DNA from 4 places in the Caldifermentibacillus hisashii genome. Region 2 is predicted to be linked to each of the others. Evidence: riboswitches for the same ligand, from Rfam matches in the RefSeq annotation. Region 2 holds a riboswitch; each other region holds the start of a gene.
The links. Region 2 has a riboswitch for S-adenosylmethionine ahead of NSQ14_RS14695 (methionine ABC transporter ATP-binding protein). Riboswitches for the same ligand answer to the same signal wherever they lie in the genome.
Positions count from the first base shown of each region.

Region 1 (7,581 bases), 930 kb from region 2:
TCACTTGGAAAAAAGGAAGCAAAATATATTTTTGATTATGCGCCGGAAGTTTTGGAGGCAGTTCAAAATAAACACGCCGGTCGTGATTATTTTGTAAAATTCAATTGTCCGGAATTTACCAGCTTATGTCCAATTACAAACCAACCGGACTTTGCGACAATTTATATTTCTTATATCCCTGATGAGAAATTAGTCGAGAGTAAATCTTTAAAACTATATTTATTCAGTTTTCGCAATCATGGTGATTTTCACGAAGACTGTGTCAACATAATTATGGATGATCTAATTCAGTTGCTTGACCCGAAATATATTGAGGTTTGGGGAAAATTTACGCCAAGGGGTGGTATTTCAATTGACCCGTATTGCAATTATGGTCGTCCGGGTACGAAATATGAAGAAATGGCATATTACCGGTTGATGAATCATGATTTATATCCGGAAAAAGTGGATAATCGGTAGTTATGAGAAGGGTTCGGATATATGAGACGATTTTTTGATAAATATAGGTTTGAGATCTTTTAAAAACTATTTAATAAATGGATGTGTCAGCGATGCTAAAAGATGAAAAAGCTGTTGTTGTATTTAGTGGGGGGCAAGATAGCACCACCTGTCTATTTTGGGCTCTCAATACGTTTCAAAATGTAGAAGCGGTAACCTTTGATTATAATCAGCGTCATAAAAAAGAAATCGAGTGTGCCAAATCTATTGCCGAAGAATTAAAGGTTAAGCACCATATTCTCGATATGAACTTATTAAATCAGCTGTCTCCGAGTGCTTTAACGAGAATGGACATCGACGTAAAAGCCGGAAAGAGTGGGGAGTTGCCATCGTCTTTTGTTCCCGGTAGAAATTTGATTTTCCTGTCAATGGCTGCAATTTTGGCTCAGCAAATCGGTGCGAAACATTTAGTCACCGGTGTTTGTGAAACGGATTTTAGCGGTTACCCGGATTGCCGCGATGTGTTTGTGAAGTCGTTGAATGTAACCATTAATTTGGCCATGGGGCAAGAATTTGTCATCCACACACCATTAATGTGGTTGGATAAAGCTGCCACTTGGAAAATGGCTGATGATTTAAATGTTCTTAAATTAATTAAGGAGAGAACATTAACTTGTTATGAGGGAATAATTGGTGATGGTTGTGGAAAATGTCCGGCTTGTCAATTACGTCGTCAAGGTTATGAAAAATATATGCAGATGAAGGCGAATGTTTCAACGGCTATTTAAAACGAAAGTTGTTGTGGAAATCACAACTGATTATTCCTAAAACCGGATTTTACGAACTTACATACCATAGAAATTCGTTGGCCTAGAAAGGTTGCAAGTCATCAGCGAAATTCCTGAGAAATTCTCGCTTTCATGCGTTGTAGTTTTTTATTTAGCCAGTTTATGAAAGATTACCAGTAAATAATGAGGAGTTATGATGTTAATGAGAGTCATTTTGTATTTAATGTTTATTGTGTTGGCGAATGTTATTACAGCCAGATTTCAACCGGTTCAAATAGGAATGTTTCATATTCCGTGGGGTACTTTTTTAATCGGAGCTACATTTATTTTCCGTGACTTAGTTCAAAATAAATATGGCAAGGGAAAAACGTATCTGTTAATACTTATTGCCCTGATATTGTCTGCCGTTTCATCTTATCTCTTAGGTGACACCTTATGGATTGTGATGGCTTCAGCTTTATCATTTCTTATCGCCGAGTCGACGGATACCGAAATTTATTCGCGCTTAAAATTACCGATGAGTTGGCGGGTGTTATACAGCGGGCTTGTTGGTGGATTATTCGATTCAGTTGTTTTTATCATAATTGGTTTAAGTCCGCTTGGTGCCGGCTTTATTCCTTGGGAAGCAGTACCGGCAGCGATTATTGGTCAAGTGATTGTAAAAACGATCATGCAAGGCTGTGGGGCAATTTTGCTTTCTCTTATGGTAAAAAATTCCCGTTTCCGAGCATTGATTTTATCCCATTCTTAACGGCGAGTCATAAAATCCACCAGATTTCCATCAAATTTTGAATCCTTTCCATGAATAGATCGTATAATACAAATAATACTGTTCTGGCAGTGAGAGGAGATTAAATGTTATGGTTTCTACAATATTAAAATTGATTACGGGTGGCTTGGAAGCTTTTTGGGGAATACCGATTTTAGGGGGAGCCATTATTTTTAGTATGGCTTGGGCACCGCTCGGAATCATGTTTGTTTTGCATATCATTACGCTCATATTTTCAATAATGGAAAAAAGATCTTTTCATGGAAGTGTGTTAGGGATTATTACATCCTGTTTAGGTTGGATTCCATTTCTCGGAATGGCCCTTCACATTATTACAGCAATTCTCTTATTAATAGACGGATTTCGATCAAGTTTTAAATAGAAACGACCTATAGGGGCAGTCCCGGAAAGTTTTTTATAAACGGATGCCCCTATTTGAAGTGAATACAAGTACATTTTTATTAATCCCGTTAACAGTACGTATCTTTAGCAACCGTTCTTTCTTATTTATTTTTTAATTGGGAAAGAATATCAATGTACTCCTTCCCTTTTTGTACGTAAACTTCAATTGAACCTTGAATTAACATGAAATCATGATCTGACAATTCACGGGCAACTTTTCCGGGAGAGCCGACCACCAGCGAGCGGGGAGGGATTTTTTTTTCGCCGGTTATCAGTGTATTCGCACCGATAATACATTGTTCACCGATTTCAGCATCATCTAAAATAGTAGACCCCATACCTACAATTGTGTTTCTTCCAATCTTACAGCCATGTAAAATTACATTATGTCCTACTGTTACACCGTCTTTAATGATGGTCGGATGATCTTCATAAAGATGGATGGTTACATTATCTTGAATACTGCATTTTTCTCCGATAATGATGGGCCCTTCATCACCGCGTAAAACGGCATTAAACCATACGGAACTTTCCTTTCCTATTGTTACATCACCAATTAAATATGCCCCCGGAGCAATAAAAACACTATCGTGAACATTTGGTGTTTTTCCTTTATAAGGAATTAACATAGTTTTGCCTCCATTATATGAAAGATTTGTATATTACTATTTTATCAATAATTTGATAAATTCCAAGTTCCTATTTAAGGTTTGCACCCAAAAAGGTTATTTGAAAATATTTTACAAAATATTTAATAAATATATCTATGAGGATAAAAAATATTGTGCCATTCGTATATGATTTATAGAAATGTTTACTTTCTTGGAGTTTATGGTAAACCTATAAACGTGCAAAAAAATTTTATTAAGACATTTCCAAAATAAATTGACATGTCTTTTTAAATCCTTTATTATTATTCCAGCATAAATAAAAGTTTCTCTCTTATTAATAGCCGTTGAGACGAGGGGTCTAAGATACGGTGGCAAACCAGTTTGGTTCACAGAACTAAATATTGGGTGCCCAACCTGAGCACAAAATGAGTACATTTTGTGAGCAATAAGAGGATAAGCAGCTGATATTAATCGAAGCTTTCCTTGCCTTTGGAGAGCTTTTTTTATGCCTAAACAAAAAAATTGTGTTAGGAGTGGTTAATATTGGCAGAGAAATTTTTATTCATATCGGAATCTGCAATAGAAGGATATCAGAATCAAATACCTGATGCAGGGCGGGATTCAACTTTCCTTCAAAAACCGTTTATTAAAGCAGCTTGTGAAGTGTTTTCACCAACAAGTACAACTCATGCGAGCAGGGAAAATATGACAACAGCTGTCCAAAATACTGTACAAATTACCTGCGCTGCATTCATTGATACAGGAAACACAAATGAACTTTGCGGAATCGTAGAGGGAACTTGTAAGGTACATGAGCAAATTTCTAATAGGGCAATGGAGTTCGACAAGGTGCTTACTACACTTAATGATAGTGGTGGCTGCCGATGATGAACAAACTACTGGAATTTGAACAACCGTTGATAAAAGCAGCGCCTAAATTAGATCACAATCAATTGCCCTTATTTCAAACACTAGTTCAATATGCCAGAAGAGATGTTACACCATTTGATGTCCCGGGTCACAAAATGGGGGCACAAATGAATCCGTTACGAATGGTTCTCGGGGATATGACAATGCGGATGGACGTCAACTCAATGAAAGAACTTGATCTGTTAAGCCATCCCCAATCGGTAATCAAAGAAGCCCAGGAATTAGCGGCTGATGCATTTGGAGCCGATCATGCTTATTTTTTAGTTAACGGTACGACAATTGGTATTATTGCCATGATTTTAGCAGCAGTAAAACCGGGTGAAACGCTTCTTGTACCGAGAAATTGTCATAAATCCGTTATGAATGGAATAATTTTGAGCGGGGCAAAACCGATATTTATTCAACCCGAAGTCGACTTGCATTTTGGGATTGCCCACGGTGTGTCTGTTAAAAATGTAAGAAAGGCATTAAATGAAAATCCGGAAACGAAAGCAATCCTTGTCACATATCCAACCTATTTTGGTGTAATGAATGAATTGGTGGAAATTTGTGAACTCGCCCACGAACGGGGTGTAACAGTTCTTGTCGACAGTGCTCATGGTGCTCACTTGGCTTTTATGCCTGATGACTATATCGATCCTCTTACAGCCGGAGCTGATGCAGTTACCGTTAGCATGCATAAAACAGGGGGTTCCTTAACCCAAAGTTCATTACTATTATTAAAAGGGAACCGAATTGCTCCGGAACGTATGCAAAAAATAGTGAATATGTTACAAACAACAAGTGCGAACTATTTGTTAATGAGTTCTTTGGATGTGGCACGAAGAGAGATGGTTCTGTTTGGAAAAAAGCGGTATAGGGAATTAAAACCGATTGTAATGGATGCTGTTCTGTCCATTGAAGCAAATTCGAACTATGAAGTATTAAAAGAAGCCTACGTGGAGAAATATTTCCAACAATCATATGATTGGACAAAACTTGTTATCCGTGTAAATGGAATTGGTTTTACCGGCTTTGATGTCTACACAATTTTAAAAGAAGAATACGGCATTCAAATGGAATTGGCTGAAGGATATGTCATTATGGCTGTGATTAGCTCGTTCGACACGAAAGAATCCATCGACAAACTAGTTTTTGCCTTGAAGGATATTGAGAAAAAGTATGGAAAACATGCAACGATCATTTCTACTCACGTCACAACAAGTGAAGTAAATAAATTAGTTCTTGTTCCGCGCGATGCTTTTTATGCTGAGCAAGAATCTATACCGATTGATCAAGCTGTTGGACGGATAAGTGCGGATACATTGATGATTTATCCGCCGGGTATTCCTCTTGTTATACCGGGAGAATTAATTTCCAACGAGGTGCTCAATCAATATCATTATTACTGTCAAACAATCGGGAGTGTATTAACTGAAGCAAAAGAGGCAAACCATATTAAAGTTGTGAAGGAATGATGTCATAAATGAATTGGTACACGGAATCGTGGAGCGATGAATGCAAATTTTCCATTGCTTACGATGAGAAAATTTATAGTGAAAAAACACCTTTCCAACAAATTGATTTTTATAAGGGTAAGGAGTTTGGCACATTTTTCACTTTAGATGGTTTGATGATGGTAAATGAAAAAGATGAATTTATTTACCACGAGATGATTGTTCACCCCGCATTCGCCACAAACCCAAATATAAAACGAGTTCTAATCATCGGTGGCGGTGATGGCGGTACGGCTCGTGAAGTTTTACGGTACAAATCGGTTGAAGAAGTGGTCATGGTTGAAATTGATGAACGTGTTTTTCGACTGTGTCAAAAGTATTTACCTGTTACTGCCGGCGGGATCGAGGAAGAGCCGCGAATGACCTTGAAATTCGAGGATGGTTTGGCTTATGTGAAAAAAGCACCCGATGCGTCGTTTGATTTAATTCTTGTTGATTCCACTGATCCGATTTCTGTAGGAGAAGGTCTTTTTACAATCGAATTTTATCAAGAATGTTATCGAGTATTAAGAAATGATGGAATCTTAATTAATCAGCATGAGTCACCATATTTTACTGAATATGCAGAAAATATGAAAAGGGCACACAAAAAGATTAAACATATTTTTCCTATTACGCATGTTTATTAGTACCATATGCCGACATATCCTTCCGGTCACTGGTTATTCGGCTTTGCTTCAAAGGTGTACGATCCGTTGCTAGATTTACACACGGAAGATTGGAAAAAATTTAAGATTCAAACAAAATATTACAATACCGAACTCCACCGCGGGCGTTTTGTTTGCCGAATTACGTAAGGGAGGCACTAGTAGATGGGGAATAAAAATATGAATATAAGTACTTTTATCGGTTGTGATAAATCTTATGAAGAAGCAAGCCTTGTTTTGTTCGGGGTACCTTTTGACGGAACAACGAGTTTCCGTCCGGGTACCCGTTTTGCAATGCAGGCAATTCGTACGGATTCATATGGTTTGGAAACTTATTCACCATATTTGGATCGGGATTTGGAGAATATAGCTGCTTTTGACGGTGGGGACTTAGACTTGCCATTTGGAAATACCGAAAAGGTAATGGATATTATTTTTGAATATAGCCGGGGCGTTTTAACTGATGGGAAGAAATTTCTAATGGTAGGGGGAGAACACCTTGTTAGTCTTTCTTCAATTAAAGCAGCATATGAAAAATATTCGGACTTACATTTGATCCATATTGATGCGCATACCGATCTACGTGAACATTATTTAGGTGAAAAACTGTCCCACGCTTCAGTCATTCGCAATTGTCATGGGTTTCTCGGTGACGGTCGGATTTTCCAATTCGGGATTCGCTCCGGTTTAAAAGAAGAATTTGAATGGGCAAAAGAACATACATATTTGGAAAAATTTTCTCTTGAAACATTTGCGGAAAAGATGGACGAATTAGCTAATGTGCCTGTTTATATTACGATTGATCTTGATGTTCTTGATCCGGGCATTTTTCCCGGCACTGGAACACCGGAACCGGGTGGAATTTCATATCGTGATTTATTAGATGCAATTGGGCATATGCAAAAATTGAACCAAATTGTTGCGGCAGACGTGGTTGAGTTATCACCACCATATGACCCTTCAGGCGCATCAACTGCAGTGGCATGTAAAACCGTTCGGGAAATGTTATTGACATTAGGGAAATAAATACGTGGGAGGTTCTTCATTCCTTACTAATGGTTAGTTGAACGGGCTGTTTATCCCACCTTTTTAAATGAAGTATCTTGATATGGGGGCTTGTCTCGCCGTTATGGTGGGAAAAAAGAATGTTAAAGACATAACATGTTGACGTTGGCTAATATGTTATGTCTTTTATTCTGTTTTTGGTTCAGATATTTTTTCGGCTTACTCAAAATGGGCCATCTATGAAAGACGTATTTTTTTACGTTTAAAATGCAAAAATGTCCGGCAAATATACGAATTCGCTTATTGCGGGACATTTTATATTTTTTCGGTGAACTAGAGAGGCTTCAGTAGCATTACCTCGCAAGCGATAATATTTTTTCGCTGACTATGACTCTGCTCTCGCCTAGAGGTTCGACAGTTGCCGAGTTTTCTTTACCAAATCTGATGAAACCGACCAATTACGTTTTGCGTTGAAATAATGCTGACAAATGATTT
Region 1 covers NZ_CP155467.1:2,080,080-2,087,660, reverse strand. The annotation lists gene queF (preQ(1) synthase) at 1-459, shown strand, start outside; gene queC (7-cyano-7-deazaguanine synthase QueC) at 552-1,226, shown strand; gene NSQ14_RS09810 (VUT family protein) at 1,429-1,977, shown strand; gene NSQ14_RS09805 (hypothetical protein) at 2,087-2,377, shown strand; gene NSQ14_RS09800 (gamma carbonic anhydrase family protein) at 2,499-3,026, opposite strand; SAM riboswitch class I at 3,337-3,460, shown strand; gene NSQ14_RS09795 (hypothetical protein) at 3,552-3,896, shown strand; gene NSQ14_RS09790 (aminotransferase class I/II-fold pyridoxal phosphate-dependent enzyme) at 3,893-5,395, shown strand; gene speE (polyamine aminopropyltransferase) at 5,404-6,063, shown strand; gene speB (agmatinase) at 6,247-7,107, shown strand; gene NSQ14_RS09775 (YitT family protein) at 7,519-7,581, opposite strand, start outside.
Region 1: linked by a shared signal. The riboswitch ahead of NSQ14_RS09795 (hypothetical protein) and the one ahead of NSQ14_RS14695 (methionine ABC transporter ATP-binding protein) in region 2 are both predicted to bind S-adenosylmethionine.

Region 2 (7,581 bases):
TTTCCTAAACAGGAGATTTACGAATCGGTAAAAGGCTGATTCTTTTCAAACTAACGCTACATGCTATAATAGAAAAAGAAGGATTGTAAATGATAAGGTGGTGTTAAAATGTCGATAACATTTTATTGGTATCCGAACTGCGGGACATGTCGTAAAGCCAAAAACTGGTTAGATGCACACGGGGTTTCCTATCATGCTGTCCATATTGTGGAAAATCCCCCCAATTGTGATGAAATTAAGCAATTATATAAAAAAAGCGGGTTGGAATTGAAAAGGTTTTTTAATACGAGTGGTCAAAAATATCGTGAATTGGGCCTAAAAGATAAAATAAACACTTTAGAAGAAGGGGAGCTACTTGATCTTTTAGCTTCTGATGGCATGCTTTTAAAAAGGCCGATTGTAACAAATGGTGAGAAAGTGACTGTCGGTTTTAAAGAAGAAGAGTTCGAAAAGGAGTGGTTAGATAAATAGTTATTGTTCGCGTTAATTCGCGATGTGTGTGAACAAGTTTTAATAAGAATCTTAAGATAAATAGTCGTTTATTGTACGAGTTAATTAGCAATGTAGGTGATGAACAAGTTCCAAAAAGAACGGGTAAATAAATAGTCGTTTAGTTGTACTTTTAACAATCGCTTTTGTATGATAAATTTGTTCTATACATCATTTTTGGAGGGATTAGCATGGGAACACCAAAAGATTTTCGTTTTTCCAAGGAGCATGAGTGGGTAAAAGTAGAAGGGGATAAAGTCCGGGTCGGTATCAGTGATTTTGCTCAATCAGAACTCGGTGATATTGTTTTCGTGGAACTTCCTGAAGTTGGAAAAAAATTACAGGTGAATGAGCCATTTGGAAGTGTGGAATCGGTAAAAACAGTTTCTGAATTGTATGCACCGATCAGCGGGACAATTGTTGAAGTTAATGAACAATTAACCGACAGTCCGGAATTAGTTAACGAATCTCCATATGAACAAGCTTGGATGGTTGTCATTGAACCGAAAGACCTTTCTGAATTAGAAACATTAATGAACGCCGACGAATACGATCAAATGATTAATGAAGCAAAATAAATGAGATACATATTTTGGAGGGCATCTGAGTTTAGATGTCCTTTTTTTAATTTTGTCAGGGGAAAATTGGAATTTCATGTACAATATGATTCGTTCCTTTTATATGTTTCGCATACAGATAAAGGAAAATAGGGGGAGTCAAGCTAATGTGTTCTTCCTTTTTTCCCTATTCCTTCAATAATTTTTCAAAGTTGCATAGTAATATAAAAAGGAACATATTAGTTGTCTATCTTGTTGTTTCTTTGTATCATGTTGGATAGGTGATCGAAAATGGAGGAAGCTGTTGAGAAAGTTATAATTGTAGAGGGAAAATCGGATAAGAAAAAAGTACAAGAGGTAATAAATGAATCTGTAGAAATCATCTGTACAAATGGAACGATTGGGCTGAGCAAATTGGATGAACTAATTGATATGTTATATGATAAAGAAGTATTTGTGCTTTTTGATGCTGATGACTCAGGAGACAAATTGAGAAAACAATTCAAACGTGAATTTCCGGAAGCAAAACATATATACATTGATCGTACCTATCGGGAAGTTGCTTCAGTCCCGGAAAATCATGTTGCGACTGTTCTTTTACAAGCAAATATACAAGTACATTCAAAATATTTATTGTAATCTTAAGCCATATGGAAATAAGGGATGAATCAAATGGAACAATGGACTGGTGAAACATTTTACCAATATTTAAAGAGCGGGAAGAAAGGTGCCTTTTACTTATACACCCCTTTATGTGGTACTTGTCAAGTAGCAGGAAAAATGTTAGAAGTGATCACGAAATTATTGCCGGACTTACCGATTGGGAAAGCCGATATAAATTATTTACCGGAAATTGCGGAGACATTTTTTATCGAAAGTGTTCCCTGTTTAGTCCTCTTCAATGAACATCAAGTGAAAGAAAAAATTTATGCCTTTCAAGATGTTCCTTACTTATATGAAAAATTAAAAAAACTTTAATCCGATGCTGTCCTAAAAGGTTTATGTGAAATTGACAAAATAACCTTTTGAAAGGGCGGCTATTTTATTTTTTTTAAAAAAGGAGAATTTTAACATATAGAGAATTAATATAAATAGAGCCTGATTATGAACGTAACATTGCTACAAAACGGTACTCGGCTCAATATTGCTCGGGGGTATCTCAGTATGGTGGCTGTCGATAATTTTCTAAAGAGGATCAATCATCAACCGGTTGTTCGAATTTTAGTTCCGAACGAGCCGGTCACTGTTCTGATTCGGAACCGAAAAGACGCTTGTTATCTCATTTTTTCTAAAGACAAGGTTGAATTCATAAAGGAATATAATGGTGAAATAGATTGTGAGTTGTCAGGAGAGGAAAAGATGATTCAATCTATCCTTGATGGAAAAATACGGCTGCAAGAAGCAATAAAGTTACGTCATGTTCAAATTGAATGTAATTACCGAACAATGCTTTTGCTTGAATCATTTTTCTGGCTCCAACGGGTAGAAGGATAAGGAATCAATCGGGTTCGGGGGAATTAACGGCTAGAGCGGGTGCGGTTCTTGGATAAATATATCCTAATTGGTGGATATAGTCGAAAAAGCCCGTGTTTCAAAAAAATGAACACCGCAATTACCGAGTTTTGGGGTTACCGAAAAAATTTAGTTGGAAATTTTTCATTAGTATATAAAAAAATCTTTATTGACTCAACTATTTTTTAATGATAATATGAATCTTATATTAAATAAAATAAATACTAGCGTCTAACTCTTATCAAGAGAGGTGGAGGGATGTGCCCGATGAAGCCCGGCAACCGTCAATTTTTTATTGAAATGGTGCCAATTCACACAAAGTTTAAAGACTTTGAGAGATAAGAGAAAGGACATTCGATTATATTCGCGTGCCTTTCTACTTATCAGTGTAGGAAGGCTTTTATTTTTAAACAAGAAATAAAATAATTCGTCTCACATTTTGATCATTTCCTACAAAAAGGAGAAGTTTAGACTGAAGGAGGGTGTGAAATGATCAATGTACAAAATATCACGAAAGTTTTCACAACCAAATCCGGGCCATTAACGGCTGTAAATCATGTGAATTTTACGATAGATGAGGGAGAAATCTTTGGAATCATCGGTTATAGCGGTGCCGGGAAAAGCACATTGATCCGTATGTTCAATGGACTGGAAACACCTACGGAAGGTTCACTCACCATTGCCGATAAAGATATTACAAATATTCGCGGGAAAGAATTACGCTTGGCCCGTCGAGAAATTGGTATGATTTTCCAACATTTCAATCTTCTCTGGTCGAGAACGGTACGCGGTAATATATCATTCCCACTGGAAATTGCAGGTGTTCCAAAGGCTTTAAGGGAAAAACGGGTAGAGAATTTAATTAAACTTGTCGGCTTAGAGGGTAGAGAAGATGCTTACCCATCCCAACTAAGCGGCGGTCAAAAACAAAGGGTCGGCATTGCCCGGGCACTCGCTAATAATCCAAAAGTATTATTATGTGATGAAGCAACATCAGCACTTGACCCGCAAACGACGGACGCAATTCTTGATCTGCTTGTGGATATTAACAGGAAATTAGGTTTAACGATTATTTTAATTACCCATGAAATGCATGTCATTCGAAAAATCTGTCATCGTGTGGCCGTCATGGACAGTGGAAAAATTGTTGAAATTGCACCTGTTCTTGATATATTCCGACATCCAAAAGAAGAAATTACAAAACGCTTTATTGGTCAGGTGACAGAACCGGAAGAAACGAAAGAGACAATTGACCATTTATTAGAGAAATATCCGGACGGGAAAATTGCAAAATTATCGTTTATCGGTGATGTAGCTGAACAAGCGATAATTACACGATTAATAAGAGAGCTGCCGGTTACTGTTAATATTTTGCAAGGAAAAGTATCACAAACACGAAACGGTGCCTATGGAACTTTATTTATCCATATTGAAGGAAATCCAAGTGATATTGAGGCGGCAATCGACTTCCTAAACAAAAATCAAGTCGGGGTGGAGGTGGTACAAAATGATTGAAACACTCTTCCCGAATGTTGATTGGGAAAAAGCCTGGGAAAAGACGGTTGAAACTTTATATATGACCGGGATCTCTCTTGTTTGGATTTTCATTATCGGTATTATTTTAGGATTATTACTGTTTTTAACATCAGAAGGAAATTTATGGCAAAATAAATTCATTAATTGGATCATCTCAGCAGTTGTCAACATCTTTCGGTCCATTCCGTTTGTTATATTGATTGTTTTACTTATTCCGTTCACGAGGGTATTAGTAGGCACCATGATCGGTATGGAAGCGGCATTACCGGCTTTAATCATTGGTTCCGCACCATTTTATGCAAGAATGGTTGAAATTGGCTTAAGGGAAATTGATAAAGGAGTCATTGAAGCTGCAAAAGCGATGGGGGCCAAGACAAGTACCATTATTTTTAAAGTATTGCTTCCGGAATCAATGCCTGCGATTATCTCCGGAATTACAGTTACAGCGATTGCGTTAGTCGGTTACACTGCGATAGCCGGTGTCATCGGAGCTGGCGGCTTAGGTGATTATGCCTATTTAGATGGATTTTCTCGTAATCAAAATGATGTAACTTTATTTGCAACACTATTAATCTTAATTATCGTATTTATCATCCAATTTATTGGAGATATAATAACAAAAAAAATTGATAAAAGATGAATGAGGGGGAAACCAAAATGAAAAAATTACTTACATTATTGTTCAGTACAATTCTTGTTTTCACTCTGGCAGCTTGCGGAGGGAAGGACGACAAAACAGCGGGTGAAAGTGACGGAGACAGTGGAAAGGATACAAAAACATTAGTCATTGGTGCAACGAATGAACCACATGCAGTAATTTTGGAAAAAGCAAAGCCGATTTTAGCTAAACAAGGGATTGATTTGAAAATTAAAACATTCAGTAAGTATGAATTAATTAATCCGGCATTAAAAGATAAAGATCTGGATGCAAACTTTTTCCAACATATTCCTTACTTAGAAGCACAAAATAAAGAATTTAACTATGATTTCGTCAATGCAGGCGGGATTCATATTGAACCAATTGGAATCTATTCCAAAAAATATAAATCATTAGATGAGGTTAAAGATGGGGCTACTGTCATAATGAGCAGCAATGTTCCTGATCATGGTCGTATCCTTACATTGTTTGAAGCAAAAGGATTAATTACATTAAAGGATGGAACTGATAAAACGGGAGCAACCCTTGATGATATTGCGAGCAATCCGAAAAACTTGAAATTCGAATATGACTATGCACCGGATATGCTACCGACAATTTATAATAACGGTGAAGGTGATCTGGTCGTTATCAATTCCAACTATGCGCTTGATGCTGGATTAAATCCGGTTAAAGACAGTATTGCAATTGAAGACAGTGAATCTCCTTATGTAAATGTCATTGCAGTTAGAAAAGGTGATGAAAACAGAGAAGAAATTAAAGCTTTGGTAGATGTATTGCACTCTGATGAAATTCAACAATTCATACTTGATAAATGGGGCGGTTCAGTCGTTCCGGTCGACGGGGAATAAAAAGGAATCAAATAAACTTTTGAATAAGTACAAATAATTTGGACAGAAACTAAATGTAAAGTGAGCAATTGGTTCATCGTTTGTAAATTGAAAATATTGGGTGTAAAATGAGAGGGTCGGAATGTTTTCCGGTCCTTTCTTAATAAATCCCCACGAAAATCCCCTTATCATTTATCCCAATTGATTCTCATTATCTGTAAAAAGGTATATAATAAATTTATATATACAATAAGTACTCAATCAGTTGATTCTAATTTGAATTTGCTATAAAATTAGAATGATAATAAATTGAGAATAACATCTTATATATAAATGGAGGTTAGCAAAATGGCAGGATCAACATTAGTCATTAAAGATTTACATGTAGCAATTGAAGATAAAGAGATTATCAAAGGACTTGATTTAGAGATAAAACCCGGTGAATTTCATGCGGTCATGGGGCCGAACGGTGCAGGTAAATCAACGTTAGCTTCAGCCATTATGGGCCATCCTAAATATGAAATTACAAGCGGTACTGTTACAATGGATGGAAAAGATGTTCTTGAAATGGAAGTCGATGAACGAGCAAAAGCAGGCTTATTCTTAGCAATGCAATACCCAAGTGAAATTAGCGGGGTGACAAATGCAGACTTTTTACGTTCAGCGATTAATGCAAAACGCGAAGAAGGTAATGAAATTCCGTTAATGCAATTTATAAAAAAACTAGATAAAACAATGGAGTATTTAGAAATGGATTTAAATATGGCTCAACGTTATTTAAATGAAGGGTTTTCAGGCGGGGAGAAAAAGCGTAACGAAATTCTTCAATTAATGATGCTTGAACCAAGTATTGCCATTTTGGATGAAATTGACTCCGGTCTTGATATTGATGCGCTAAAAGTTGTATCAAAAGGGATTAATGCGATGCGCAGCAATGACTTTAGTTGCTTAATTATTACACACTACCAACGTTTGTTGAACTATATTACTCCTGACTTCGTGCATGTAATGATACAAGGAAGAATTGTTAAATCAGGCGGCCCTGAATTAGCTCAACGTCTGGAAGCAGAAGGTTATGACTGGATTAAAAAAGAACTTGGTATCGAGGACGAAATAGAAGTCGGATAATAAAGAATTGCCACAGTTAGGAGGATAAACATGACTACACAAGTACAATATCCATTCGATCAAGCCCTGATTGAATCATTTTCTGTACAAAATAACGAGCCTGATTGGTTTAAAAATTTACGTCTCGCTGCATTGGAAAAAATTGACGTATTACCGTTGCCTAATCCGGACCGGACAAAAATCGATAAATGGAATTTTACTCACTTTCAACAACACGCTCAGGCAAGCTCTGTCTATACTAATGTCGATCAACTTCCTGAACAAGTGAAGTCGTTGATTAATGTTGAAGGTGGTGTGAAAAATCTTTATGTTCAACATAATCAAACAGCCGGTTTTGTTTCTTTATCGGACGAATTGAAACAAAAAGGGGTTATTTTTACTGATTTATTAACGGCAGTTAAGGAACATGGAGATCTTGTTCAGAAATATTTTATGACGAATGCTGTGAAAGTTGACGAAAATCGGTTAACTGCTTTCCATACGGCTTTAGTAAACGGCGGAGCATTTCTTTATATTCCGCAAAACGTTCAAATCAATGAGCCGATCCAAACCATTTTTGTCCATGATAATGCGGATGCCCCACTGATTAACCATGTGTTAATTGTTGCGGATAAAAATAGTGCAGTAACCTATGTGGAAAATTATTTTTCATTAAATGATGAATTGGAGGGCATTGCCAATATCATTACAGAAGTGATTGCACAGGATAATGCCAATGTAAAATTTGGTGCAGTTGATACGTTGGCAAAAGGAGTCACCACCTATGTCAACCGACGCGGTTATGCTTGGTGGGATGCTCGAATCGAATGGGCTTTAGGATTAATGAATGACGGGAATACGATTTCTGATAATACGACCAATTTACATGGTG
Region 2 covers NZ_CP155467.1:3,011,948-3,019,528, reverse strand. The annotation lists gene NSQ14_RS14720 (arsenate reductase family protein) at 109-471, shown strand; gene gcvH (glycine cleavage system protein GcvH) at 681-1,067, shown strand; gene NSQ14_RS14710 (toprim domain-containing protein) at 1,338-1,685, shown strand; gene NSQ14_RS14705 (thioredoxin family protein) at 1,719-2,024, shown strand; gene NSQ14_RS14700 (SCP2 sterol-binding domain-containing protein) at 2,211-2,540, shown strand; SAM riboswitch class I at 2,794-2,903, shown strand; gene NSQ14_RS14695 (methionine ABC transporter ATP-binding protein) at 3,048-4,073, shown strand; gene NSQ14_RS14690 (methionine ABC transporter permease) at 4,066-4,734, shown strand; gene NSQ14_RS14685 (MetQ/NlpA family ABC transporter substrate-binding protein) at 4,752-5,603, shown strand; gene sufC (Fe-S cluster assembly ATPase SufC) at 5,931-6,710, shown strand; gene sufD (Fe-S cluster assembly protein SufD) at 6,741-7,581, shown strand, end outside.

Region 3 (7,581 bases), 1.3 Mb from region 2:
GTGATTTTCAGCCAGCATTTTGTTAATATTTCCTTTTAGTCCAAAATGATGTCCAATCAACATTTGCATATTCACATAAGGAATAATTTGATCCAGTTCTATATTTGTCAATATATGTTCGTGACAATCAACCGGTTGAAAAACAATCGGTTTCGATACATCAGACTTGTTTACTTGTTTCTTTTCCTCTGTTTCAGCAACTTTGGAAAATGAGTTCGCCTCTTTCTTTTCCGCATTGTCAGAAGAGAACGTTTCCGGCTCCTCCATTAAACGATTGGCCAAGGCTAATCCATCCATTGCATCTTTTGCATAGAGAACCGGTCCATGATATTCCGGTGCAATTTTATTTTCAGTGAATTTTCGTGTTAAAGCGGCACCACCGACAAGAATGGGAACAGAGATGTCTTGGCCTTGCAAATCTTGGGCAGTTAACACCATTTGTTGTGCCGATTTTACCAGCAACCCGGACAATCCAATGATATCCGGTTTTTCTTTTTTTACTGCTTCGATTAATGTTTGCGGTGCTACTTTTATTCCTAAATCGATCACTCGGAATCCGTTATTCGATAAGATAATGTCAACTAAGTTTTTTCCAATATCATGAACATCCCCTTTGACCGTTGCCAGCAACACTTTCCCCTTCCCGTTTGTCTCCTGCTTTTCCATGTAAGGTTCAAGAAAAGCAACAGAAGCTTTCATTACTTCCGCACTTTGGAGGACTTCCGCAACAATCAGCTGATTATCGTTGAATAACTTGCCAACAGTATCCATTCCTTGCATCAAAGGTCCATTGATGATATCCAGTGGATTTTTATATTTTTCTAACGCTAATTTTAAATCATCGATTAATCCTTGTTTTGTCCCTTCCACAACATATTGCGCCAGCCGTTCTTCCAAAGATAAATGAACATCCGGTTGTTTTTCTTCTTTCTTTTTATCACGATAAAAATTGGTAAATTCAGCAAGGGTTATATCATTTGTTTCAAATAATAATTTTTCTGCCAAAATCCGTTCTTCTTCGGGAATCGAGGCATACCGTTCTAATTTTTCTGTATTCACAATTGCATAATCTAACCCTGCTTGTGTACAGTGATATAAAAAAACTGCATTCAGTACTTCTCTACCGGCCGCCGGGAGTCCAAATGAAACATTACTGATACCAAGTATGGTTAAACAATCGGGGAATGTTTCTTTTATCAACCGGATTCCTTCTACTGTTTCTTTGGCAGAACCGATATATTGTTCATCACCGGTACCAACCGGAAAAACGAGCGGGTCGAAAATAATATCAGTAGGTGAAATGCCGTATTCATTTACCAAAATATCATATGAACGTTTTGCGACAGCTAATTTTTGCTCCCTCGTTAAAGCCATTCCACTCTCATCAATGGTACCAACAACAACAACGGCCGCACCAAATTGTTTCATGAGCGGAATTATTTCATGAAATCGTTTCATGCCATCTTCTAAATTTATCGAGTTAATAATCGACTTCCCTTGGATATATTCCAGTGCCCGTTTTGTAACCTGCCAATCGGTTGAATCAATAACTAAAGGAACCTTAACTTTCTTGACAACTTCTTTGATAAACTTTTCCATATCATGAAGCTCATCCCGATCCGGATCAGCAAGACAAACATCAATGACATGGGCTCCGTTTTTCACTTGATTGCGGGCGATTTCAGCCGCTTCTTCATATTTCCCCTCTGAAATCAAACGTTTAAATTTCCTTGATCCGATCACATTCGTCCGCTCACCAACAAATAGCGGTCGCATCGTTTCATCATATCTTAACGGTTCGATACCGGAAACACGATGTTCATGCCGTTTTTCGCCTAACGGTCTCGGTTGAATGTTTGAAAGTACTTTAGCCAATTCACGAATGTGGTCCGGTGTCGTTCCGCAACAACCGCCGGCAATATTTAACCATCCTTTTTCAGCAAAATCTTTTATTTTTTGCGCGAGTGACAGCGGCGTTTCATGGTAATGTCCTTCTTCATCCGGAAGTCCGGCATTCGGATAACAGCTCACGGCAATTTCGGCCATATCAGCTAAAGTCCGGATATGATCCGTCATAAATTCGGGTCCGGTTGCACAGTTGAGTCCCACAGCAAATGGTTTGATATGTTCACTTGATATATAAAAAGCTTCAATATCCTGCCCGGCTAATGTTGTCCCCATTGGTTCGATCGTTCCGGACAGCATAAGCGGAACTTGAATGCCCATTTTTTTTGCCGCTTCCTGTATGCCCAAGAAGGCTGCTTTCACATTTAACATATCTTGACTCGTTTCCAGCAGTAAAAAGTCAACACCACCGGCCAATAAACCTTCTGCTTGAACTTGGTAATTTTCCACTAATTGATAAAAGGTGGCACCACCGGTCACGGATAACGTTTTTGTTGTCGGACCCATTGAACCCGCTACAAAGCGGGGCCATTGTTCTGTAGAATATTTTTTTGCCGCCTGTACAGCCAATTCCGCACCTATTTTATTAATTTCAAAACTTAAATGACCAAGCCCGTACTCATCAAGAACAAGCGGGGTTCCGCCGAATGTATTTGTTTCGATTATATCCGCACCCGCTTCTAAATAAGCTTCATGAATACTTTTTATCACGAGCGGAGCCGTTATATTCAAGTACTCATTACAGCCATCGTATTCCTCTCCCCCGAAGTCCTCTATGGAAAGTTCTTTTTGCTGAATCATTGTTCCCATTGCTCCATCCAGGATGAGAATCTTTTTTTCCAACTGTCTGTTCAACTTATACACTGGTAATCTCCCTTTCTACTTTCATCTGTTCTTTTTCATGAATGTAATTGATGAGTTCAACAGACATTTGATAATTTAAAAACGGGGTAATCAGATAAATGCCGTGAAAGAGATCAAAGGCGACATCAATCAAATGTTTCGCAATCGCAATCCCTTCCCGCTTCCCTTGTTCTTTATCATTTCCTACCTTTTTCATTTGTTCACGAACGGAATCAGGCAGTTTAATTCCGGGTACTTCATTATGAATGAATTCCGCATTGCGAGTGCTCGTTAACGGCATAATCCCGATATAAATCGGAACATCTAAATGTTTCGTTGCGTCATAGATATTAATAATCAACTCTTCGGAATAAACCGGTTGTGTAATAAAATAATCGGCACCGGAGTGAATTTTCTTTTCTAATCTAGCAACTGATTTTTCAATAATTTTTACATGAGGGTTAAAAGCAGCCGCTACTGTGAAATTTGTTTTTTCTCCTAAAGATGTTCCGGAATAGGATAAACCTTCATTAAATTGCTTAATTAACCGAATTAAGTCAAATGAAGTCAAATCAAAAACCGATGAAGCTCCGGGAAAATCACCAATTTTTGTCGGATCACCGGTTAATGCTAAAATGTCATGGATACCTAACGCATGTAATCCCATTATATGTGATTGAATACCGATTAAATTCCGGTCCCGGCAAGTTAAATGAACAATCGGGCGGAGATGATAACGATTCTTCACAATTTGAGCACAAGCAACATTACTAATCCGCGGTGATGCCAAAGAATTATCCGCAAGTGTAATTGCGTCAATCTTTGCGTTTTTTAACGCGCTAACCCCTGATAAAAATTGACTCATCGGCAATGTTTTAGGCGGATCAAATTCAACAATAACGGATCTTCTACTTTTTACGATATCAACCAGAGACGGTTCATGAACTTGTTGAATTTGTGTTAATTGAATGATTGGTTTTTCTTTAATAACTTTTTTCTCAGTGACCGGAGAAAGATTTTTCACCGCCTCAGCCATTGCTCTAATATGTTCGGGTCTTGTGCCGCAACATCCTCCCAATAAACGGACCCCTTCTTTTACGAATTGAATCGTTGCTTCATAAAAGTATTGTTCATCCGACTCATATACTAATCGTCCATCTTCCATTCTTGGCAAACTTCCATTTGGATAAGCAGATAAAAATGCACCATTTGGTATAGGGATCTCCTCAAATGATTGAATCATATGGTATGGTCCAAGCCGACAATTCAGTCCAACGATATTTGCGCCAAGATCAATAAGTTGGTTGAAACCTTCCGCCAAAGGAGTCCCGTTTTGCAATACACCCTTTTCATGTAAAGAAACATTTGCCATTATCGGTAAATCTGTTTTCTTTCTTGCTACTTCGAGAACCGCTTTTATTTCATCTAAATCATAATAGGTTTCTAATAAGATTCCGTCAACTTGTTCTTCCAGTAATATGTCCAATTGTTCCTCGAAGCATTGTAAAATATCATTTGTTGAAAAAATTGCTTTTTGGAAAGTCCGGATCCCACCGATTGTACCGAGAACATAAACCGGCTTACCGCTTGTCTTTACCGCTTTTTTTGCGATTTCAACTGCTTTTGCGTTAATTTCTTGTACTTCGTTTTCCAATCCGTATCGGGCAAGTTTGATCCGATTTGCTCCATATGTATTGGTTTGAATGATCTTGGCTCCCGCTTCAATATACTCCCGATGAATCCGTTCAATTTCTTGCGGATTTGATACATTTAGTTCTTCAAAACAACGATCAATCCCATATGAATACAACAGTGTTCCCATAGCGCCGTCCGCTATCAAAATTTGCTTTTCAAGATCTTGTATTAATCCCATTGTGTTCCCCCCCAATAGAAAAAAGCCTTCCAAAGAAGAAGACTTTTTTTATCTAATCTTCTTCTTATCTTTCGTGCTGAAAAGAAAGCACGTTGGATTTAGCACCGTGGTACCCATGGGTATCCGGTTGCTGAAGCTTCATCGGGCCAGTCCCTCCACTTCTCTTGATAAGAATCATCCATTTATTTTTTTAATATAAATTACTCTTACTTTAACGAATTTTGATAAAATAATCAATAAAAAAATGAAAACTTCATAAAATATTTTTGTCTTTTTTTGGCCATTCGTCTATTCCAATCTTGTTCAGTCAAAGTCGGTTAGAAACCGGGCAAATAGTTCAAACCAAATTTTTCTCAATAATATTCCTAATTTTCACCCATTATTTCGTTGCAAAAACTTTTGATAAAAATGAACATTGTGCTTATACTACTAATATCAAGTGAAAAAGATAGAATGGTTTCGAGAGGAGAAAAAATAATGGTAAATGTTTTAATTGTCAGGGCACACCCGCTAAATCAAGAAGTATCTCGGTCTATGAAAGTAACCGATGCCTTCCTTAACGCTTATAAAGAGATGCACCCGGATCATAAGATTAAAGATATAAATTTATATCATGTAAACGTCCCTGAGATTGACCGAGACCTGCTTAATGCATGGAATGATTTGAATCAAGGAAAACCTTTTGATTCGTTATCTGATTCCCAACAGCAGAAGGTAAATATGTTCAATTCATATACGGAAGAATTTCTGCAACAAGATAAAATTATTATTGCGAACCCGTTGTGGAACTTAAGTATACCGACACGATTAAAAGCTTGGATTGACTGTATTACCGTGGCCGGGAAAACATTTAAGTATACGGAAACCGGATCGGTCGGTATTGTGAAAGGAAAAAAAGTCCTACATATTCAAGCAAACGGAGGAGTATATAATGGTTCAGACCCGGCCAGCCAATATGTGAAAACCATTTTTACCTTTTTAGGTGTGACCGACTTTCATCAACTATTTGTTGAAGGGATGGACCATAACCCGGAAAAAGCCGATGAAATTGTAGAAAAAGCAGTCGAAAAAGCCCAACAATTGGCAAAAGCTTTTTAGGAATGACTGTTTATTCTTTATTTAGGATGAACAACAAAGATAGATGGAGGTGAGTCTTTTGGTAAAGGACGATCACAATCATAATGACTCCGGATCAAAATATCACGAAACCCATGCCGGACAATTGCCCGATTACGGCGGTAACAGTAAAGAGGAAAAATTGTTAAAAACAACTAAGAAGAAATAACAGTAAAGTGAAACTTCCATCGGTGGGGTTTTTTATCCCACTGATGCCACAAATAAAACGCCTACGATGGCGTTTTATTGTTTTCCAATTGCTTTTTTAATGTTGATGGTGAAGGTGAACTTCATATTGGGTCCTACACATAACTGAATTTTCATGGGGATTTTCACTGTTCTCCATTTGAACGGTGACATGTTGAATCCCTTTATGAGCCAATTCATGTTCAATGTTCCGTAAAATCTTTTGACAATCAGTGATCGATAAATCCCCGTCAACAACAGCATGGCAGGATAGGGCATTGCTTCCGCTCGTAATGCTCCATACATGCAAATCATGAACACTGATTACTCCGGGTATGTTTATCATTGTGTTTACAATGTCATCAATATCAATATTTTGCGGTGTCCCCTCCATTAAGATATGAAGAGAATCCATGGTAACCCGCCAACCACTGTTCAAAACTAAGACGGCAACAATAAGACTGGCAACCGGATCGGCCCAACCCCAACCAAATAGCATAATGAGAATGGCCGCAACAATTGCTCCTATCGAACCTAACATATCGCTTATTACATGCAAAAAGGCTGCATGCAAATTTAAATTTTCATGCGTATCACCTTGGCGCATCATAATCCAAGCAACAAGAATATTGACAAATAAACCAATAATCCCGATTACAAACATACCTGTTGACGCAATTTCCGGCGGGTTGGAAAATCTGCCAATTGCCTCATAAATGATAAACGCAGCAATCACAATAAGCGTTAGACCATTAAAAAAGGCCGCCAATATTTCCAATCGTTTATATCCGTATGTTTTACTATAATTTGCAACTTTTTCCCCAAAAGTAAATGCTAATAATCCAATCCCCAATGAAATTGAATCACTTAACATATGACCGGCATCGGAAAGAAGTGCTAAGCTGTTCGTTAATAACCCGCCAATTGCTTCAACAATCATATATCCTGTTATGATCAAAAAACTTATCAATAAGGCTTTTTTATTTCCTGTATGGGAATGGCTATGGCCATGATGGTTTGACATTTTAATCCCCCTACGTATGAAGCATATTTTTTTACTTCCAATATATTTATCCATGTTCATATAGGAATGTTCCAGTGAAAAAAATTTTTCCTCCGTCCTTATTATCCTATCTTAATTAGAAAAAATGGTCACCGACGAATCTATGTGGACATAAGACATTTTATTCATGGCGTGCATGTTCAATGGCTTGTTTTAATAAATCCATGACATGGTTATCGTCATAGGAATAATATAAAGTCGTTTTCTCTCGACGGTACTTCACAAGCCGTAAATTTTTTAAAAAACGTAATTGATGGGATACGGTCGATTGTCGTAATCCTAAGGTTTTAGCAATTTCATTTACCGCGTATTCCTTTTCGAAAAGCAAATTTAGAATCCGGATTCGTGTCGGATCGCTCAATGCTTTAAAGGTCTGTGAAACGACAAATAATGTTTCCTCGTCTAAATCTTTCTCATTCGGTTTCTCGAGTCTTTCATCTTCCCCCATAAAATGATCACCTTCCATATTCTTATATTTATATATTAACATATATTCATATATTAATCCAGTTAAATCCAGATAAACTTTTTCAGTAAGTAAATTTGGTCAGGGATAGCAAATTTTTTATTCATTTGTTACGATAAACTTATGCTT
Region 3 covers NZ_CP155467.1:1,747,686-1,755,266, reverse strand. The annotation lists gene metH (methionine synthase) at 1-2,769, opposite strand, end outside; gene NSQ14_RS08325 (bifunctional homocysteine S-methyltransferase/methylenetetrahydrofolate reductase) at 2,762-4,621, opposite strand; SAM riboswitch class I at 4,683-4,795, opposite strand; gene NSQ14_RS08320 (FMN-dependent NADH-azoreductase) at 5,099-5,719, shown strand; gene NSQ14_RS08315 (hypothetical protein) at 5,778-5,906, shown strand; gene NSQ14_RS08310 (cation diffusion facilitator family transporter) at 6,003-6,947, opposite strand; gene NSQ14_RS08305 (ArsR/SmtB family transcription factor) at 7,108-7,434, opposite strand.
Region 3: linked by a shared signal. The riboswitch ahead of NSQ14_RS08325 (bifunctional homocysteine S-methyltransferase/methylenetetrahydrofolate reductase) and the one ahead of NSQ14_RS14695 (methionine ABC transporter ATP-binding protein) in region 2 are both predicted to bind S-adenosylmethionine.

Region 4 (7,581 bases), 140 kb from region 2:
TCAAGAAGGGTAATAGTATTTTGTTTTGTTTTTTCATTTAGTTGCTTTGTTAGTTTTAAACCGATGAAAATATTTTCCTCAATTGTTTTCCATGGGAATAAGTAATCTTGTTGAAGCATATAGCCTGTTTTTTTGTTCGTCCTGGTTACTTTTTCATTTTCCAGCAAAACATGACCAATGGTTGGTTCAATTAATCCGCTAATGATGGATAACAAAGTCGTTTTTCCACATCCACTCGGTCCGAGAAAAGATATGAATTCACCTTCTTGAATGGAGAGGCTAACATCAATAAGAGCCGTCGTCTTTGATTGTTTCGAAAAATAACTGTGGGTTACATCTTGAATCTCCAAAAAGCTCATTTTTTCAGCCTCCTTATTTTTTGTGAAAAATTCCAGATACTTCAATATATTCAAATACGGTTTTTATAATTGGATAAAAGTACTAAACGAGAATATTTTTGGGATAAAAAATAAAAGACTATCCACATGATTCATTGTTCTTTCGGCAACTAATGATAATTTTCGTTTGATGTAAATTACTCGTTTGTAATTTTTTCGGCTATTTCCGTATTCACATAATTACTGTGATCCAATCGTTCAGGCAATTCACCGGCTTCCTCCATAATATCTTGTAAATGATTCCACTCCTCTTTATCCAATAACGGATTTTCCGCAAACGATTTTTGTTCTTTGTAACGCTCAATGGAGGACGTAAGGATGTCCAGCTCCGTATCTTCAAAAAATGGCTGAATTACTTTTGCCACTTCTTCTGATGAATGTTCATAAACCCATTGTTGTGCTTTATATAAAGCCCGAGTAAATTTTTCAACTGTTTCTTTGTTTTCTTTTAAATAGCTTTCTTTTGTCATAAAAACGGTGTACGGAACATGGCCGCTTTCTTTTCCAAATGAAGCAACAATATGACCTTTTCCTTCTTTTTCAAAAATACTGGCCGTCGGTTCAAATAGTTGAACAAAGTCACCTGTACCGGAAGCAAAGGAGGAAGATATATTGGCAAAATCGATGTTTTGAATGAGTTCAAGATCGTTTTTCGGGTCAATATCATGTTTTTTTAAGACAAATTCTCCGACCATTTGTGGCATCCCGCCTTTTCGTTGTCCGAGGAATGTTGAACCATTTAACATATCCCAAGTAAAATTGTCAATTGGTTCCCGCGAAACAAGAAAAGTTCCATCTGTTTGTGTCAGTTGGGCAAAATTAATGATTGCATCTTCAGTTCCTTGGCTGTTTACATAAATACTTGTTTCTGCTCCAACTAAAGCAATATCCGCTCCGTTAGAAATCAGGGCAGTCATCGTTTTATCACCGCCCGGAACAGTTGTTAGTTCAATATCGAGCCCTTCTTCTTTAAAAAAACCTTTTTCAATGGCTACATATTGTGGCGCATAGAAAACGGAGCGGGTAACTTCGGCAATACGAATTTTTTGTAAATGTTTATCTTCCTGTTTACAGGCCGTTAATCCAATTGCAGCAACTACTGTTACAAGAAGGATCAAACCTCTCTTCATCAACTTATTCATACTCATTCCTCCAAAATGATTGAGTCAATTTGTTACATTATTGTATGAAGTTGAAAAAAATGTGTGAATGCCTATTTTTTAAAGGGACGAGCATGTGAAAAGTTACGACTTTTACATTAGCATTCCACATCATTGCAGGGATTCTTGTCAGATAAGGCGTATATTTAATATGACAAATGATATAATTGAGATGTACCGGATTGTCTTCAAACTTTGATTACACATTTTTTATATAAAGGAAAACTAACAAAAATAAGGAGGTTTTTTTATGGGTATGCCGGTTCAATTGGAGTCGGTAATTGTCATTACAGGAAAAGAAACACGTTTAAAAGAAAACTATTTTCAAATTGTCAAAGAAGGATATCATCTTTTTCCATTGGATACATCTTTAATAGTGAAAAGAATGGAAGATGATGAAATTGTCGGCTCAGGTGTAATTAACAAGCTGGAATGGTCTGAAGGAAAAACAACGATCATATACAGGTTGACAGCATTAAAAACAATTAATTAAGGCACAAGTAAACACAAAAAAAGCTGGTTTTTCTAAAAACTTACGCTCAAAATACAATATGTTGGGCCACACTTTTCATGGTATGCTTTTTTTAAATGGAAAATTCCAGAAGTCGATGTGCAATCCTAATTAGAATGAAAGAATAAAAGGAGGGTATTATTTATGGCTGAAACACAAGCAATTTTGGAATGGACGCTGATTTCCGAATGTCCGATTCCAAATGACGTTCAAGACATCTTGGTGGAAGGGGAAGTTGCTGTTGCTGCTTATAAAACATTTCGCGACAGTGCCATTTTTACAAACAAAAGATTAATTGTCAGAGATGCTCAAGGAATAACCGGGAAAAAGGTTGAAATATACTCGCTTCCTTATTCATCAATCAATATGTGGTCGACTGAAAATGCAGGCACTTTTTTGGATGTTAATGCCGAAGTAGAATTATGGACAAGAGCCGGCCATATTAAAGTGAATGTAAAAAAAGGAGTCGATATCCGTAAACTCGACAAGCTCATTGCCGAAGCGGTTTTACTATGACTAGACTGAAAGAAAATGGACTTTGGCAAAAAGAATGACAAATGATATTCCATGTTGGGAGCAATTAAAAGAACAGGGCTGTATAGAAAGTCAAAAATTAATTTAATTTGAATAGTTTGATTGAAGTGAAGGTGGCGGCGACTCCTGCGGGAACAGCACGAGCCGAAGACCCTGCAGGATCGAGGTAACGAGCGACGAAGCGGCTGAGGCCGTGCCCGCGGAAAGCGTCCGCCACTGAAACGAAAATAAACCGAATCTATTCTTTTAACAATAAAATTTAGAAAGTTGTACTTTTAGGACAGCCCTGTAAACGTGAATGGTGGATTGCTGACCATATCCGGTCCTTGTTTTTTCTATCAGTTATTACGCAATTGGTCCTCCAAGTTTCTCAATTTCCGCATCAATATCGGTAAATTTCTTAAAGTTTTCCCGGAACTTCCCTGCTAATTCTTTTGCTTTTCCTTTATAGGCCAATTCATCTTTCCATGTTTTATTCGGTAAAAGCACCTCATCCGGAACACCGGGAACATGAACCGGGATATGAAGTCCAAAAATTTCATCCTTGACGGTCTCCACATGTTTCAATTTTCCTTCAATCGCAGCTTGCACCATTGCCCTAGTGTAAGCAAGCTTCATACGGTTGCCTACACCGTAAACGCCGCCTGTCCAACCGGTATTGACTAAAAATACTTGCACCTTATGCTCATCAATTTTTTTGCCGAGCATTTCCGCATAACGCTTGGCCGGTAAAGGTAAGAACGGTGCACCGTAGCAGGTGGAAAAGGTCGCTTCCGGTTCAGTCACCCCACGTTCTGTCCCGGCAAGTTTGCTTGTATACCCGCTCAAGAAATGATACATGGCTTGTTCTTTTGTCAATTTTGAAATCGGTGGAAGTACGCCGAATGCATCGGCCGTTAAGAAAATAATCGTTGACGGGTGACCGGCTACACTTGGTTGAACAATATTATCGATCGCATCAATCGGGTAAGCGGCCCGTGTATTCTCCGTTAAACTACCATTATCAAAATCCGGTATTCTTGTATTCTCGTTTACTACAACATTTTCTAAAACGGCCCCGAATTTAATCGCATCATAGATTTGCGGTTCTTTTTCTCGGGATAGATGAATGCACTTCGCATAGCATCCGCCTTCAATATTAAACACGCCGTGATTCGACCAGCCATGTTCATCATCCCCGATTAAACGCCGGTTTTTATCTGTTGATAGCGTTGTTTTACCGGTACCGGATAAGCCAAAGAACAGTGCAACATCCCCGTCATCCCCGACATTGGCAGAGCAATGCATAGAGAAAATATCTTGCTCGGGAAGCAAATAGTTCATAATTGTAAAAATTGATTTTTTCATTTCACCGGCATATTCTGTTCCACCAATCAGAACAACCTTCTCTTCAAAAGAAATAATAATAAATGTTTCCGATCTAACGCCATCAATGACCGGATCAGCTTTGAAATCCGGTGCAAAAATAACTGTAAATTGACTTTGGTGATTTTTCAATTCTTCTTCGGTTGGGCGGATAAACAACTGATGGGCAAATAAATTATGCCATGCATATTCGGTTATCACCTGGATTGGCAGTTGATATAATTTGTCTTCGCCGGCAAATCCTTTAAACACGTACAGTTCTTTCTTGTGTTTTAAATAATGCAAAACTTTATGATACAATCTGTTAAATACTTTTTTTGAGATTGGTTGGTTGACACTGCCCCAATCGATTTTATTCAGCACAGAGTTTTCTTGAACAATATATTTATCTTTCGGTGATCTCCCCGTATACTTCCCGGTTGTTACACTGATTGCACCTTTGTCAGTTAGTAAGCCTTCTTTATTGTTAATAATTTTTTCCATTAACTGTGGAACGGATAATTGTACTAAAATATTATTTCCATTTACTAATTCATACAGACTGTTTACCGTACTTACCATTTTCATTAGTAAACCTTCCCCTTTGTTATTTTCTCATACCCTTCGAAAAATAGTATAACATATATATTTTATTAGTCTATACTATTCAAAGAAAAAAATTGCCCCATTTTCCATTCATTTTTAAGCTCATTTTTCTAATTTAGATAACGGAATTGAATTGGTTTTCTAAAAAACTTTTTTAATCTCTGTTTAAAACAATTGACATATTTCTCATATCATGTATGATTTATCTATAACGGATACTCTTATCCCGAGATGGTGGAGGGACAGGCCCGAGGAAACCCGGCAACCTACTTATTGCAAGTAAGGTGCTAACCGATGCAAGGTGATTCCTTGAACGATAAGAGTGAAAGGAAGACGTGCGCAACCTTTCCTCATGGGAAGGTGTTTTTTTTTGCTAATAGGAAAGTAGAAATTTTTCAATTTCTACTTTCCTAACGCATAAGTGCAATTACGGCTCTGCTTTCGCCTAATGGCTCGGCAGTCACCGAGTTTTCTTTAGATTTTTGTATAATTATATCTCCAATTTGAATGGGGAATGCTTATTAATATAATAAAGCAGATGTTTTAAAAACGTTCCGATGTTGATCCTGGGCATTGGCTTGTATCCGTTTCAAATAAAAAGCTGGCTTTTACTTTTATAAAATGAATGCCAGCGCGATTTTAAGGAGGAAAATTATGGGGACACGACATCTATTTACTTCAGAGTCGGTAACGGAAGGACATCCGGATAAAATTTGCGATCAAATATCAGATGCGATTCTGGATGCGATTTTAAGCGAAGATCCGAATGCCCGTGTTGCTGCGGAAACATCCATTACAACCGGGTTAGTGCTTGTATTTGGAGAAATTTCCACAACTTCTTATGTTGATATTCCAAAAATAGTACGGGATACGGTTCGGGAAATTGGTTATACGCGGGCAAAATATGGGTTTGATGCAGAGACCTGTGGCGTATTGACAGCCATCGATGAACAATCACCGGATATTGCGATGGGCGTTAACCAAGCTTTGGAAGCGCGCGAAGGCTTGATGACTGATGATGAAATCGAAGCAATCGGTGCCGGAGACCAAGGGTTGATGTTTGGTTTTGCCTGCAATGAAACGAGTGAGTTGATGCCGCTTCCGATATCATTAGCGCATCGGCTGGCACGGAGGCTTGCTGAAGTTAGAAAAGAAGAAATTATTCCATATTTGCGTCCGGACGGGAAAACTCAAGTAACTGTAGAATATGATGAAAATGGCAAACCGGTTCGAATCGATACAATTGTTATTTCAACACAACACCACCCAGAAGTAAATTTGGATCAGATAAAAAAGGATATTCATGAATTCGTTATTAAAAAGGTTGTTCCAAACGAGTTTATTGATGATAAAACGAAATTTTTTATTAATCCGACTGGCCGTTTTGTTGTCGGTGGACCACAAGGTGATGCCGGGTTAACGGGGAGAAAAATCATTGTCGATACATATGGGGGTTATGCTCATCATGGTGGCGGTGCGTTCTCCGGAAAAGACCCGACGAAAGTGGATCGTTCCGCTTCTTATGCTGCCCGATATGTGGCGAAAAATATTGTTGCAGCCGGACTTGCCGATAAATGTGAAGTACAGCTTGCTTATGCGATTGGGGTTGCCCAACCGGTTTCAATTTCTATTGATACATTCGGGACGGGGCAAGTTGATGAAGCAGTTTTAGTTGATCTAGTCCGTAAACATTTTGACTTAAGACCGGCCGGAATTATCAAAATGCTTGATTTACGCAGACCGATTTATAAACAAACAGCGGCATACGGACATTTTGGTCGGACGGATATAAACTTGCCGTGGGAACGAACAGATAAAGCTGAGTTATTGAAAAAAGCAGCAATGGGATAATTATTGTGGAGAACTTCTAATATCGAATCATTTAAAATATTGATTTATCAAGTTTTTTAAACAAGAAAGGGGCATCCAAAAGTCGAAAAAATGACTTTCTGGACAGCCCCTTTCTTGAGTTATAAAGTCCATGGGAGAAGTTAAATCCTAATAAAGAGATTTTAGAAATTGATTTCAGATTTGTATAACTATGGTTTGCTACTCATTGTATTTCTTTAAATAGTAATTCCTGATAGGCCTCGGGCGACTTTACAATATCGGCCAGTGTATACTTATCCAAAACATGAAGATACGCCTGTAAAGCTTCTCTTAATATATGAGAAAGTCCGCAAACCGGAGTAATGACACAAGCATTCGGGGTGTCGGGATTAAAACAATCAACTAAATAAAAACCATCTTCTGTTTGCCGGACAAGTTTACCGATATTGATGTCGCCGGGTGGAAGGGCCAAACGAAAACCCCCGTTTCTTCCCCGTACGGTTTCAATAATTCCAAGCTTTCCTAAGTGATGAACCACTTTCATTAAATGATTTTTTGAAATACCATAGGCATCTGAAATTTCCTGAATATTGCAAAGTCTATCTGTTTCAAGTGAAGCTAAATAGATCAATGTTCGTAAAGAAAAATCTGTATAAGAAGTCAGTTTCATTATCATCACCAATCATAGATTTTGCATGGATAGATTATTATCACTACGGCTATCTCAATTATACTACATTTATTATTTTAACGGGCAGGAAGATTCCTATCTCAATATTTTCGAGTTTATAAAGAAGGTAGAGGATGAACTGTTCGCATACGTCCGTTTGGTTCAAAACTGACCATGAGTGGGGAATGGAGAAAATCCCACAGATAACAGCAAGGTTAGGCCCCAAAAAATTATAGTCAACGAGGAAAATAGGTAGGAGAGGGGGTACCCACATACATCTGATTAGTTCAACTGACAATCAATTCTTCCACCGATTAAAGTACCAGTTTATTAATTGTGAACGTTTTTTAAAAGATGTATTTTAAATATTGCTTTAAAGAGAGAATTATTTTAGATTAAAGATGTATTTAATTTACATGTTAAAGGAGATGGTAATAGTGTTATCTGAAAAGACAGTCAAAATTGTAAAATCAACCGTACCTGTATTAGAGGAATATGGCACAACGATTACAAGCACATTTTACAAAA
Region 4 covers NZ_CP155467.1:2,870,297-2,877,877, reverse strand. The annotation lists gene NSQ14_RS13950 (ABC transporter ATP-binding protein) at 1-359, opposite strand, end outside; gene NSQ14_RS13945 (ABC transporter substrate-binding protein) at 536-1,540, opposite strand; gene NSQ14_RS13940 (DUF2584 family protein) at 1,809-2,051, shown strand; gene NSQ14_RS13935 (PH domain-containing protein) at 2,214-2,585, shown strand; gene pckA (phosphoenolpyruvate carboxykinase (ATP)) at 2,949-4,529, opposite strand; SAM riboswitch class I at 4,772-4,876, shown strand; gene metK (methionine adenosyltransferase) at 5,208-6,404, shown strand; gene NSQ14_RS13920 (Rrf2 family transcriptional regulator) at 6,607-7,053, opposite strand; gene hmpA (NO-inducible flavohemoprotein) at 7,491-7,581, shown strand, end outside.
Region 4: linked by a shared signal. The riboswitch ahead of metK (methionine adenosyltransferase) and the one ahead of NSQ14_RS14695 (methionine ABC transporter ATP-binding protein) in region 2 are both predicted to bind S-adenosylmethionine.